Regions from separate parts of the Undibacterium sp. GrIS 1.8 genome, predicted to be linked through region 1. Evidence: predicted binding sites of a transcription regulator. Region 1 holds the regulator's gene; each other region holds the start of a gene.
What was found. The regulator FliA, encoded in region 1, starts transcription of late flagellar genes. The targets are predictions, from matches to a motif close to CTAAAGTTTNNNNNNNNNNNGCCGNTA.
Positions count from the first base shown of each region.

Region 2: AAKU64_RS10085 (flagellin N-terminal helical domain-containing protein) is a predicted target of FliA. The motif match lies at 1,634-1,660, and genes of this name have one in related genera.
Region 3: AAKU64_RS00935 (flagellar protein FlaG) is a predicted target of FliA. The motif match lies at 2,335-2,361, and genes of this name have one in related genera.

Region 1 is NZ_JBEONQ010000014.1:16,389-20,682, reverse strand. Features, by position in the region: gene motD (flagellar motor protein MotD) at 1-763, opposite strand, end outside; gene AAKU64_RS08560 (flagellar motor protein) at 772-1,512, opposite strand; gene AAKU64_RS08555 (RNA polymerase sigma factor FliA) at 1,494-2,225, opposite strand; gene AAKU64_RS08550 (MinD/ParA family ATP-binding protein) at 2,232-3,086, opposite strand; gene flhF (flagellar biosynthesis GTPase FlhF) at 3,079-4,294, opposite strand, start outside.
Region 2 is NZ_JBEONQ010000017.1:51,483-55,776, forward strand. Features, by position in the region: gene AAKU64_RS10085 (flagellin N-terminal helical domain-containing protein) at 1-1,540, opposite strand, end outside; gene AAKU64_RS10090 (O-linked N-acetylglucosamine transferase, SPINDLY family protein) at 2,235-4,294, shown strand, end outside.
Region 3 is NZ_JBEONQ010000001.1:215,969-220,262, reverse strand. Features, by position in the region: gene AAKU64_RS00940 (pyridoxal phosphate-dependent decarboxylase family protein) at 1-1,442, opposite strand, end outside; gene AAKU64_RS00935 (flagellar protein FlaG) at 1,819-2,196, opposite strand; gene AAKU64_RS00930 (DEAD/DEAH box helicase) at 2,870-4,294, shown strand, end outside.

The DNA of each region.
Region 1 (4,294 bases):
ATGTTACCGGAACGTCAACACCCGATTCTGGCAAAATAGCCAGAATAGTGACCGTTACGCGTCGATTTCTGGCCCTGCCATCCGCGGTATCATTTGATCCGACTGGCATTTTCGGTCCTTGTCCAACGGCAGTCATGCGATTTTCATCAACGCCGTTTTCCGTGAATAATCGGACGACAGTACTGGCACGCACGGCGGACAATTCCCAGTTAGATGGAAAATTAGTATTTTTAATAGGTAGATTATCGGTGTGCCCCTCCACCTGAATGGCGTGATTGTCCAGCTTTAACACCGATGCAATCGCCTTCAATGCCTGATTTGAATCTTCGTTCAGCTTTGCCTCGCCCGGGGCAAAAAGCACACTTGCATTAATTTCTATCGTAACGCCACGACTTGTCTGTGTGACTCTTACTTTACCCTCTCTGACCAAGGGCTCTAAAACAGCCAGAATATCGCGTGCGATCCCGGTCATTTGCTCACGCTCTTTGCGTAAGGGCTCTGTATTTCTGGGTTTGATGATGGGAAGAGGATCTAACTTAATCGCAGGCTCTAAGTCGGTATCTTTTTTAGTCGGCTTAACTAATACCTCTTTACCAAACGCCCCTGTAAGCGAATTAGACAGCACACGGTACTTGCCTTCGTTGACCGATGAGATAGCATACATGACGACAAAAAAAGCAAATAACAAGGTAATGAAATCGGCGTAAGAAACTAACCATCTGTCATGGTTGTCACTCTCTTCATGATATTTCTTTCTGGCCATGGCTAATATCAGTTTTTATGGTTTGCCAGGCGCTCTTCCACCACTCGAGGACTATCGCCAAATGCGATGCTGTAAAAAATATCCGATAACATTTCGCGCCTTACTACCTCACGATGGACAATTTCTTTCAGCTTGTTACTGATAGGTAGGAACAACAAATTTGCCAGGCCTACACCGTAAATTGTCGCTACAAAAGCGACTGCAATCCCGCTACCGAGCTTACTGGGATCACTCAGATTTTCCATCACATGGATCAGGCCGAGTACCGCGCCTAAAATCCCGATAGTTGGCGAATAGCCGCCAGCCGCTTCCCAAATCTTGATGGCTTGCCGTTGCTCCATTTCGTATAACGACACGTCAACTTCGAGAATATCTTTTATGCGGGCAGGATCAATACCGTCAATAACAAGGCGTAAACCTTTGCTTATAAAAGGATCTTTGCTGGATTCCATGTAACGTTCAAGGCTCAAAAAACCTTCGCGGCGAGCAACTACGCTCCAGATCAATGCCTCTTGTATAGTTTTTTTACTGGTATCGACTGGCATGGAAACAATCCATTTCAGCATCCTGACACCACGGATAAACGTGGGCATCCGGCTTTGCAACAATACAGCGCCGATCGTGCCGACAACAACGATGACAAATGCAGCAGGCTGCACTAAGGAGGATAAGCGTCCGCCCTCAATCAGTTGGCCTGAAAAGATGCCGACAACTACTAAGATAAATCCAATTAGGCTAGCCCAGTCCACGCTTTCTCCCTTAAAGAAGCCCTGAGTCGGGCTACTGCCTGGCTATGAAGTTGCGATATCCGGGATTCGGATACGCCCATGACGGCGCCTATCTCTTTTAAATTGAGCTCTTGTTCGTAATACAAACCCATGAGTAGCTTTTCTCGCTCGGGCAAACTATCAATCGCGAAGATCACAGCATCACGAAAATCGCCATGCAAAAGATCTTCTAAAGGATCGCCTGAACGATCGTTACAGTAATGATCGAGGAAATGCTCTTTGGTATCTGCATCATGAAAATCTTCGTAATACACGAGTTGATGTCCACCACTCTCACCCAGCAAATCCTGGTATTCGGCCAGACTCAATTTCAGCAACTTAGCAACTTCCGTTTCTAGCGGTGGACGTCCCAATTTTTGCTGCAATGCGTTCATTGCGTTTTCAATTTTGCGCATGTTTTGGCGCACACCACGCGGCAGCCAATCACTGCTGCGCAATTCATCCAGCATTGCACCGCGTATGCGTTGCACTGCATAGGTTTCAAATTGTGCGCCGTGATTATCTTCATAACGGTTAACGGCATCTAGCAGACCTATCATACCGGCCTGCACTAAGTCATCAACTTCGACGCTGGGGGGCAATCTCGCTTTTAATTGATAAGCGAGTCGCTTCACTAGTGGAGCATGCTCCGTAAGTAGGGAATTTTTATCTGATTTTCCGCTAGCGGTGTACATAATCAATCAAATTCCGAGACGAATACCTAACTCTGGCAATCCATGTAAACCTAATGTTGAGCGGGCTGTTGATCTTGCGGTCAAGGCAAGCCGCTCAGCTAATTGAGAAAACGCAATAGAGGCACCCGCCAATGGGAATGCATCAATCACCGAACGACCTAAATGCGCTGCTTTTTTCATGTGATCGTCCTCTGGCACGTAGCCAACAAAATGCAAAGGTACTGCTAAATATCGACTAGCCGCTTGTGCCATATTGGTATAAACCAATCGTGCTTCCGGTTCTGTTACACCCGATACTAAAATACCATAAGAACGACGGCCTACACGGTTATTGACACGTTTAATCAAACCATAAGCATCTTTAATCGTGGCCGCATTGGCAGATACTTGTATTACGACTTCGCTCTCTTCAAATGAAGCTAGCGGGAACGCATCATCGCCATCAATTTCGCTGTCCACAATGACCAAGTCCGCACTGTTTGCAGCAACATCAAAAACACGGGATAAACGCTTAGTATTTTCGGCGGGCAATCGCGCCAACGCAGTCGCATATTTTGAGAGCATCGTCACAGATAAGCCTGCTGATACAATTTTTACTGCCTCTTGCATTGTACGCCGTTGTCTTGCAACGTCCAACAAGGTCTGCTCGGTATTTGCATTGAGCCAAGCGCCAATACTATTGGCCGAAGATCTGGCATCAACCATCAAGACTTGCTGCCCTTTTCTCGCAAGAGAAGCACCTAAATTAATAAGCATGCCACTTTTTTCTTCGTCACGCAAAGCGGATAAAAACGTGAGCACACGCGGTCTTGGCGCCTCTAACATCCGGCGCAAGCCTTCTGCCTGATCAAAACTAGCCAAAAGACACCTCCCGCAAACCATTATTGGTATTCGCGGCGGAAGCCATAGCCGCATTTGCCATCACCATCGGTAGCTCTTCATCTTGCAATCGATAGGCAGATGTCTCTCGTTTTAATTTGAATGCGCGATCAACCAGGTACTGCTTGTTTGCGATGTGCAAATCCTCAGGCACACGCTGGCCACTGGCGAGATAATAGATATGAAGCTTTTGACGAATCGCGATATCTAACACGCCGCCGATAGTCGCGGCCTCATCAAGCTTAGTCAAAATACATCCCGCCAACCCGCTACCCTGATAAGCCCGAACGACCTCACTAAGTGTCTCGCCTGTAGAGGTCGCGTTTAAACACAATAAGCGTTTTACATTGGCATCTGCACCAGACAACATAGCAACCTGCTCTGTCACCATTTTGTCGCGTTGGCTGACGCCGACCGTGTCGATTAATACGGTATGTTTATTTTTTAGTTCAGACAAAGCAATCCGTAAATCAGATTCATCTTTAACCGAATGCACCATCACACCTAATATTTTGCCGTAAATACGCAATTGTTCGTAGCCACCAATACGATAACCATCCGTCGTAATCAATGCTAGTTTGGCAGGGCCATGGCGCATCACGCAACGGGCAGCGAGTTTTGCTGTGGTGGTGGTTTTGCCTACGCCTGTAGGGCCAACCAAAGCATAAACGCCGCCTTTTTCTAAAATTTCATTCTCATTATTGATAGTGGATAAATTGCGATTTAAAATCGCTTTAATCCAATCCATACTACTAGCGACGGTTTCAGATTCTGGCATTTTATCGACTAGATAACGGGATAAGCTTGCGCTGAAACCCGTTGCCAGCATCTCTCGCATTACTTCTGCCTTTTGAGGTTGACGTTTTTGGGTGTTCGTCCAGGATATCTCTGCCAATTGCGCTTCCAGCATACCGCGCATAGACCGGATTTCAGTCATCACGTCGGCTAACTCACCGGCGCTGACTATGTTATCTAGCACGTGTGGCTGAGATTTTGAGAGCAGAGGCGATTCGCTGGCTTGCCATCCCTGTTCAGTCTGCTGCAACCGCGGTGGAAATTTGGCCGTCTCCGGGATCGCACGCTGATCCGATGATGTCGCAATTGAACTCATCGTCTCATCTGTCATCGCTAGTATTTCTACTTTTCCATCGACGTTCCGATTAGAGAGAATGACTGCATCCGAACCGAGT
Region 2 (4,294 bases), on a different contig from region 1:
TTGCCAATGCTGAAGTCGCACCTGAAGCAGTAGTCAAATCTAATGAAGATAAACCTGCACCAACCGTAGCCGTAGCCGCTGTATTACCAGCACTCAAGCCAGAAGCTGTTGCACCAGCACCCGCTACCGTTGTTGTACCTACTGCAAGACCGGTATTGGCTAATGTTGCATTGCCTTTAGTTGTAATAGTGAAGCCTGCATTCTGTGAGCTAGTAAAACTTAAAACACCAGCAGTATTCGTTGCAGTAACACCAGTTTGTGATGTTTTGGCATTAATTGCAGTAGCCAATGCAGCACCTTGCAACGTTGCAGTTGAGCCACCAGTAACCGCACCGATGTCAACACCATTAATAGTCAGTTCGCCAGCTGCAAGTGAATTGCCTGTTGTGCCTGTAATGGTTGTGCCGGATGTTGTGCCTGTACCGCCATTTGCCAAAGTGATACCAGAAGAGCTTGTCGACGACAATTTAACTGTACCAACTGTAGTAGTGACGCCAGCTGTTGCTGCTGCAACACCAGTAGTCAAGCCCGTTGTTGTGTCATTAGCGCCAGCATTAGCCGATTTAGTGATCGTGATATTTCGTGCATCGGCTGCGGCCAGAGATACGGCACCAGTTGTGCTGTCAAATGTTGCTGTAACACCTGTTTGGCTTGATTTTGCATTAACAGCTGCTGTTACTTGAGCGCCGCGTTCTGCTGCAGATCCTGCTGCTGCCAGTGCACCAATATCAACACCGTTGATTTTGATGTCGCCAGCAGCGACTGCAGTAGCGAAACCAGTTGCTGCCGTGCCTGCCAATGTTGTAGCTTGTGCCGTTGCAGTAACACCAGTCTGGCCGCTGACTGCATTAATCGCAGCAGCTTTTGCGATAGCGCTGCCGCTTGATGCTGTGTTAGACACGCCATCAGAGCTAGTTGCGCCAACATTAAAGCCGTTAATGACCAAATCGCCGGAGTTGAGACCACCAACTGCGTTAGTGCCGCCTGAAATACTAGCGGAGTAGCTAGAATTAGAGCCTACACCTAAGGATGACGTGTGAGCGCTGGCGATTGATGCAATGTTGATCTGATCGTTTGAAGTACCGTTTGCGCCAACTTGGAAAGTTTGCGCAGTGAAGCTACCATCAAGTAAGTGCACGCCATTGAAGTTAGAGGAGCTAGCAACACGGTTGATCTCAGAGATCAACTGATTGGATTCGTTATTGATCGCAGCACGATCAGATGCGCTGTTAGAGCCGTTGGCTGCCTGAACAGCCAGATCACGAATACGTTGTAAGTTAGTACCGATTTGGGCTAAATCACCCTCGGCCGTTTGCGCTAGTGAGATACCATCGTTCGCATTACGAACAGCTTGGTTTAAACCACCGATTTGAGACGTTAAACGTTGAGAAATCGCCAAACCCGCCGCATCGTCTTTTGCGCTGTTAATACGCAAACCTGAGGACAAACGTTGTAAAGAAGTCGCGAGGGAGTTTTGGGACGTTGTTAAATTGCGTTGCGCATTGAGCGAGGCAATGTTGGTATTGATGAATGAAGCCATGGTGATACTCCTTACCTAAGTTATTTGAATTGGCGAGTGGCCTTAAACTTTGGTCTGTCTTGTTAAGACTACAGGACCGCCGTTGCTATCAGGTATCGGACGGATAGCTAAAAAGTTTAATGAATTTCCCCAAGTAAATATTTTATTTAAGGTGTAAAGTTTTATTTACTTGCCCGCTAAACGGCATCAATTCAAATTACTTGAGGGTGAAATTGATCTTATTTTCGAGATAGATTATCAATAAATTTTGTTAATCTTGATAAAAATAAGACAACTGAGCATCCAAACCAGCGATGTCTGCAATAAATAAAAGTCTATTCTGGTAGTTACTTAATGTCACGTTGATCTCTCCAATACACGCATAATTCATCGGAGTGGATTGAGATAAGGCAGTTTCATTGTAAAAAATACTATGATGCTGCTAGTCGTGTGGACTAATTTATTCGATTATTTTCATCGTTTTATCCTAATTTTTTTATACTCTATATGAGTATTTTTAGGTGTCCATATATTCATTGGTTAGTAAGGGGTTTTTGATGAAAATATGGGGGAGTATATGGAAATAGAGCGTTTTCACATGTCGTAATGATCGCGCTGTGTCTTATTTACGATTGCTATTCGTTTTCTTTAGTACTAACGAGTTGCACGTTATCGCTGGCATAAAAGGAAATCAAACCATGAGGTTAGTCGTGTCATGACCACGGAACACCAAGTCTTGGAGAACCAGCTCTCTTCGCCTGCACAAGCACTTGCGGCAATAGATCAATTGTTGGTCATGGCCAAGCAATACATGCAAGGCGGTAATCATTTGAAAGCACAAGAGTGCTATGAATTAATCCTGACGCATGTCCCGGAGCATGATGATGCCAATTTTCAATTGGGGCAATTAAGCTTATTACAGGGCGAGCAATTGACTGCGCTTACATATTTTGAGCGCGCGATTCAAGCTTCTCCGACCACGGATAGCTACTGGTCTGCCTACATCGCTATCTTGCAGTCGCTAGGTGATGACAATGTTGTTGCAGAGGCTATCAAGTTGCGTGAACAGTTTTTTAGCAGCAATATAAATAGCAATACGGCGCCGGCGCCAGATCAAACCGAGAACAATTCCTCTTTAACAGCATCTACTCAGAATCGATCTAGTACAAAACTGAGGCCGCTGACGTCCAAAAAATCGGTGGTGTTTTCAGAGGGCGTCGATCAATTGGTCAAGTTGTATGAGAAGGGTGCGTATAAAGAAGTAGAGCGTTTAGCAAATAAGCTGACAAAAAAAAATCCCCAGCATGGTTTTGCATGGCGGTTTTTGGGGATTGCACTGCTTGAGCTTAATCGTAAAGAAGAGTCGTTGACGTCGATGCAGCGAGCGTTGCGTATTTTGCCTGATGATCCAATTGCGCATTTCAATCTGGCACTCGCTTACACGCAAATGAAGAATTTCTCTTCTGCTGAGCAGCACTATAAGCAAGCGATCCAGCTAAATCCTGAGATGCTGGAGGCTTACAATAATTTAGGCAATCTGCTCGCAGCCCTATCCAAATTTGAGGAAGCTGAGTCTTGTTTTCGAGACTTGATTCGATATAAGCCAGAGTTTGCTTTAGCTCATCTTAATTTAGCAAACGTACTCAAACAGAGGGCGCGTTTGCCAGAAGCAAAAGCTGAGGCGATCCTTGCAGCATCACTTGCGCCTGATATGGCGGATGCGCACAATTGTCTGGGAGGCATTCTATTTCTATTGAAAGAATTAGATTTGGCTCTGTTGCATCTGCAAAAGGCTGTCGAGTTGAGGCCAGATTTTGCATCTGCCTATAACAATCTAGGTACGGTGTATGTAGAAAAACGCCAATATATCGAGGCTAAGGCCAGTTTTAATAAAGCCTTGCATTTTGATCCCTTGATTAGCGTCGCATACCGTAGCTTGGGCATTCTTGGTAACTTTCTTGCTGAACCAATAGCGGATTCTGAACGACTACTTCGTAGAGCCATTGAGCTTGATCCCAAAGACCATGGTGCCAATACAGCCCTATTATTTTTATTGAGTGAGGCGGGTACTCTTACCGCAAAAGAATTGTTTCAAGAACATTTACTTTTTGCAAAACGGTTTGAATCAGCTCTAATCTCTCATTGGCCCGTCCATACCAATGATAAGACCAGTGATCGCTGCTTGCGAATAGGCGTTGTCTCTGGCGACTTTTATAACCACGCAGTAGCCACATTTATTGAGCCCATACTAAAACATTTGTGCAAGTATGACCTTGTCGAGCTATATGCTTACTATAACAATCAAGAAGAAGATCAAGATACCGCTCGCTTGAAGTCGTATTTTTCTAGCTGGGAAGTCATACAGTCAAAAAATGATGATGAGGTTTTTAAACAAATCTTAGAGCATAAAATTGATATTTTGGTCGACCTCTCTGGGCATACGTCGATGAATCGCCTGACACTGTTCGCCAGAAAGCCTGCACCAATTCAAGTTACCTGGATTGGCTATCCTGGCACCACAGGTTTGTCAGCAATGGATTATTTTATTGGGGATCATTACTTATTGCCTAATGGGCAATTTGATTCTTTATTTTCAGAGAAAATTGCCAACATTCCATGCAGTGCGCCATTTAACCCTAGTACTGTTGCATCCGATGTCGCTCCACTTCCGGCAATTGAAAAAGGCTATATTGTGTTTGGAAGTTTTAACCGGATTGGGAAAATCAATGATGCGACGATTGCACTTTGGTCGAAGCTAATGGCTCGATTACCGAC
Region 3 (4,294 bases), on a different contig from region 1:
CGATGATTAACAATCGCTGCGCGGATGGCCAGTTGGCTGTTGATGATGGTGGTGGAAGGCGCTGCAATGCCGGACTCCTGGATGGCGACGACAATCTTCGCATTAATCTGGTCAATATTGTTTTTGTCGATATTGCTTCCGTCTGCCACATGGAGATCAAGCTCAGTGCCACGGTAGCGAAAACAAACAATATTCAACGACACCGGAGCTAGCAGTTCTAGCGCCGGGTTGGCTGCTATCTGTTGCCGCATGTATTGCGCTAATTTACAGGTGGTAGAAATCACCTGGCCTAGTCGTTCCGCGCCATACACTTGAATCGTGAACCAGGTTTTAAGTGCTCTGAATCCACGTGATAAATCAGGACCAAAATCACAAGGCCAGGGCGAACCTGCCGCCATGCCTTTGGCTTCGCGTCGCAAATAACTGGCTGGCGTGGCGAAGGTATCGTAGTGCGCCGCACCGTCACGCACCAGAATAAAACCGGCGTCATACGGCACTTGCCCCCATTTGTGGAAATCAAATGCGATCGAATCGGCGCGCTGTATTCCCACCAATTGCGGAGCAATATCGGGGGCCAACATCGCCAGCGCACCATAGGCACCATCGACGTGGAACCAAAGTTTTTCGTTTTGTGCGAGATCGGCCAGTGCCGCTAAATCATCCACCGCGCCAACATCTACGGTACCTGCAGTGCCAGCAATAAAGAACGGAGTTAATCCGGCCTGGCGATCAGCTGCAATGGCGGTTTTTAGTGCGGCAATATTTAATTGAAAATCGGCGTTCATCGGTATTAATCGCAAAGCGTTCATGCCAAGACCAGACAAATCCATGGCTTGCGCGATGCAACCATGCGCCCCGGCGGACGTGTAGGCAATCAGACGTTTCGGGCTGGCAGCGATGCCCGTATGACGAATCTCCGTGCCCAGTACACCAGTTCTGGCGACCAGCACCGCAATCAAATTTGCCATTGAGGTACCAGTGACAAATAAGCCGCTGGCGGTATCTGGGAAGCTAAATAATTCCCGCATCCACTGCACAACCTGGCGTTCTACTTCCAGCGGTATCTGGTCGCGGCCACCGAGATTGGCGTTGAGTCCGGCGGCTAGCATTTCTGCCACCGTACCGACCGGTGTGCCACCACCATGTACCCAACCCATAAAACCGGGATGCGTATTACCCACGGCATAGGGCAGTACATTTTGCATAAACGTTTGGTGTACATCGGTCAGTTCGCTGCCGTGCACCGGCAAGTTTTGCCGAAACTGCTCACGCGTCTTTGCTGGAATTGGCTGCCAGACCGGGCGATCGCGGATGTGCTCTGCATAACCCAAAATATCGTCCAGCATGCGGTGCGCTTGCGAACGGAATTCTTGCCACGCAAGCGGATCAGCAGGGTCAAGCGAATCGGGTAGATCAAGCGAATCTGCAGACATCTTTTGCATGCTTTTTCTCAGTTGTGAGGTCTGAACTTAGTTTTAACCCAGATTTTCCATTAGGCTGTTACCACTTCGCAAAAATTTAGACGGCATGCGCTATTTCAATGGAAATCTCGATTTAATTATCAATCAAAATAGAAAAGTCCAAGCAAAGAATAAGTGCTTTTTCTAAGCTCAAATCAAAAATCAACAGAAAATACGGCAGAAGAGGATGGTGAGGGAGTTGTTGCTAGGTGCAAATCAGCTTTTGAGCCAGCCTGTGCGTGGGAGGCTGTTTAGTGTTGTCGGCTTCGTGTTGTAGGTTTAGCCGACAAGGTTTGGGCTGGCGTTGGTGCTAGCGTTGATCCTAGCGTTTGTGAGGGGACGGATGTTTAGCGCTGGTTTACGCTTTATCGTTGATTAAGAGTCCCTGCAATTTAGCCAGATCTTTTGCCACTGCCAATACTTCCACTGACGGAATTTGTCGTAACACCGTGTTGGTCTGAGAATCAACGATTTTGATGACGACTTTTCCAGAGTCATTATCAATACTGAAATTGACACTATTGTCAGAGTTGATAAAGTTATTAATCGCATCAACCGATTTTTTCAGCTCCGCGCTGCTGACCGGCGCGGTGGAGGCGGCTTGATTGTCGGTGCTACTGGTCGCGGCGACAGTCGTGGCATTTGCAGATTTTGCAGCAGACGCAACGGTTTGTAGCACTGGCACAGGCGCACTGGAGACGGCGTTGCCGCTACCTGTTATTTGACTGATACTCATATCATTTCCAATACTAAATAAATACTACAAACCTGATTTGTGCCGCTGTATGCGCCACTTCATTTGCTGCATCAACGCAACTTTGTCCCTACAAAACGCAATTTTCTAGCTTGGGGCGGAATAAGGGATTACTAGGTTTATCGGTCGGTTTTCCGAAAAGTTGAGCTTATTTTTAGGTCTAAGCAAAATATTGTCTACTCAGCGATGCCGTGCAGAATCTAGCGTGCTAGTTTTCGGGTTTGCAATCTGATTTTGTGATTTTACAAATCGATTACCATGCTGATATCGGCTGATATGAATATACTCCCCATGATTTGTTAAAAAATTGGCTTATATGTGAGTAAATGTATGGACAACTTAAATATACATAAGGGGAGTATTAATTTAAGGAGGAGTTCAAGTAGTATTTCTGGTGTAATCACCAGCGTAAAGCAGCGTTACGGAAACGCTGCAGTAGCAGAATAGAGGCGCATGCACTTTTGTCATGTTTGCTGACATTTGCTCATACTGATTGACCATCTGATCGGCTAAATCTATTTAAATCAATTCAAACCAATTCAAGCCATACTCCCTCATCCACACAAACTCAGCCCCGCCGCTCTCACAAAAGAGTAAACTACGCCTCTTTGGCTGCGCATTCGCGGAGCTAGCCCTGATAAGAACTGAGAGCACTATGTCCGATACCCCAATCCCCTTATTTTCTGATTTGCATCTAAGCGAACCGCTGTTACGCGCTTTAAAAGATGTCGGTTACGAATCCCCATCACCGATCCAGGCTGCGACGATTCCGCCGCTGCTGGCAAATCGTGACGTATTGGGTCAGGCGCAGACGGGTACCGGTAAAACCGCCGCGTTTGCGCTGCCGATTTTGTCGCGCATTGATATCAAGCAAACGACGCCACAAGCTTTGGTGCTGGCACCGACCCGCGAATTGGCGATTCAGGTGGCAGAAGCCTTCCAGCGTTATGCCACGCATATTCCGGGTTTTCATGTATTACCAATTTACGGCGGCCAGAGCTATGGCCCGCAATTATCGGCATTACGTCGTGGCGTGCATGTGGTGGTTGGCACACCTGGTCGTGTGATTGATCATCTGGACAAGGGTTCGCTGGATTTATCCAAGCTTAAAACTTTGGTATTGGATGAGGCCGATGAGATGTTACGCATGGGTTTTATTGATGATGTAGAGCGTATTTTGCAAGAGACACCAGAAACTCGTCAGACGGCCTTGTTCTCCGCCACGATGCCATCCGCGATTAAGCGCATTGCCCAAACTTATCTCGACAATCCGGCAGAGATTACCGTCGCTGCCAAAACCGGTACCGCCGACAATATCCGCCAACGTTATTGGCTGGTCAGCGGCATGCATAAGCTGGATGCCTTGACCCGTATTTTGGAGGCAGAAACCTTTGACGGCATGATCATTTTTTCGCGTACCAAATTGGGTACGGAAGAATTAGCAAGCAAGCTGGAAGCAAGAGGCTTCTCGGTTGCCGCAATCAACGGTGACGTACAACAACAGCAACGCGAACGCACGATTCAACAACTCAAAGACGGCAAGATCGATATCTTGGTCGCCACCGACGTTGCCGCCCGTGGTCTGGACGTAGAGCGTATCAGCCATGTGATTAATTACGACGTACCACATGATCCGGAAAGTTATACCCATCGTATTGGTCGTACCGGTCGCGCAGGCCGCAGCGGTGAGGCAATTTTGTTCATCACTCCGCGTGAAAAAGGTTTATTGAAATCGATAGAGCGTTCTACCCGCCAGTTAATTTCACCATTAGAGTTGCCGACTATCCAGGCGGTGAATGATGTGCGGATTGCTCGTTTTAAAGAACAAATCAGTCTGACTCTGGCCTCTGGCGATTTGGCTTTATTCCAATCCGTGATTGAAGACTACGAGCGTGAAAATAATGTACCTGCGATAGAAATTGCAGCAGCTCTGGCAAAAATGGCACGTGGTAACGAACCGCTTTTACTCGATAAGAATAAGCGCCCAGCCAGCGACGATACCTGGAACAACGAACGTGCAAGCCGCACCAATCAATTTGAGCGTAATGACCGGGGTGACCGTGGTGACAGAGGTGACCGC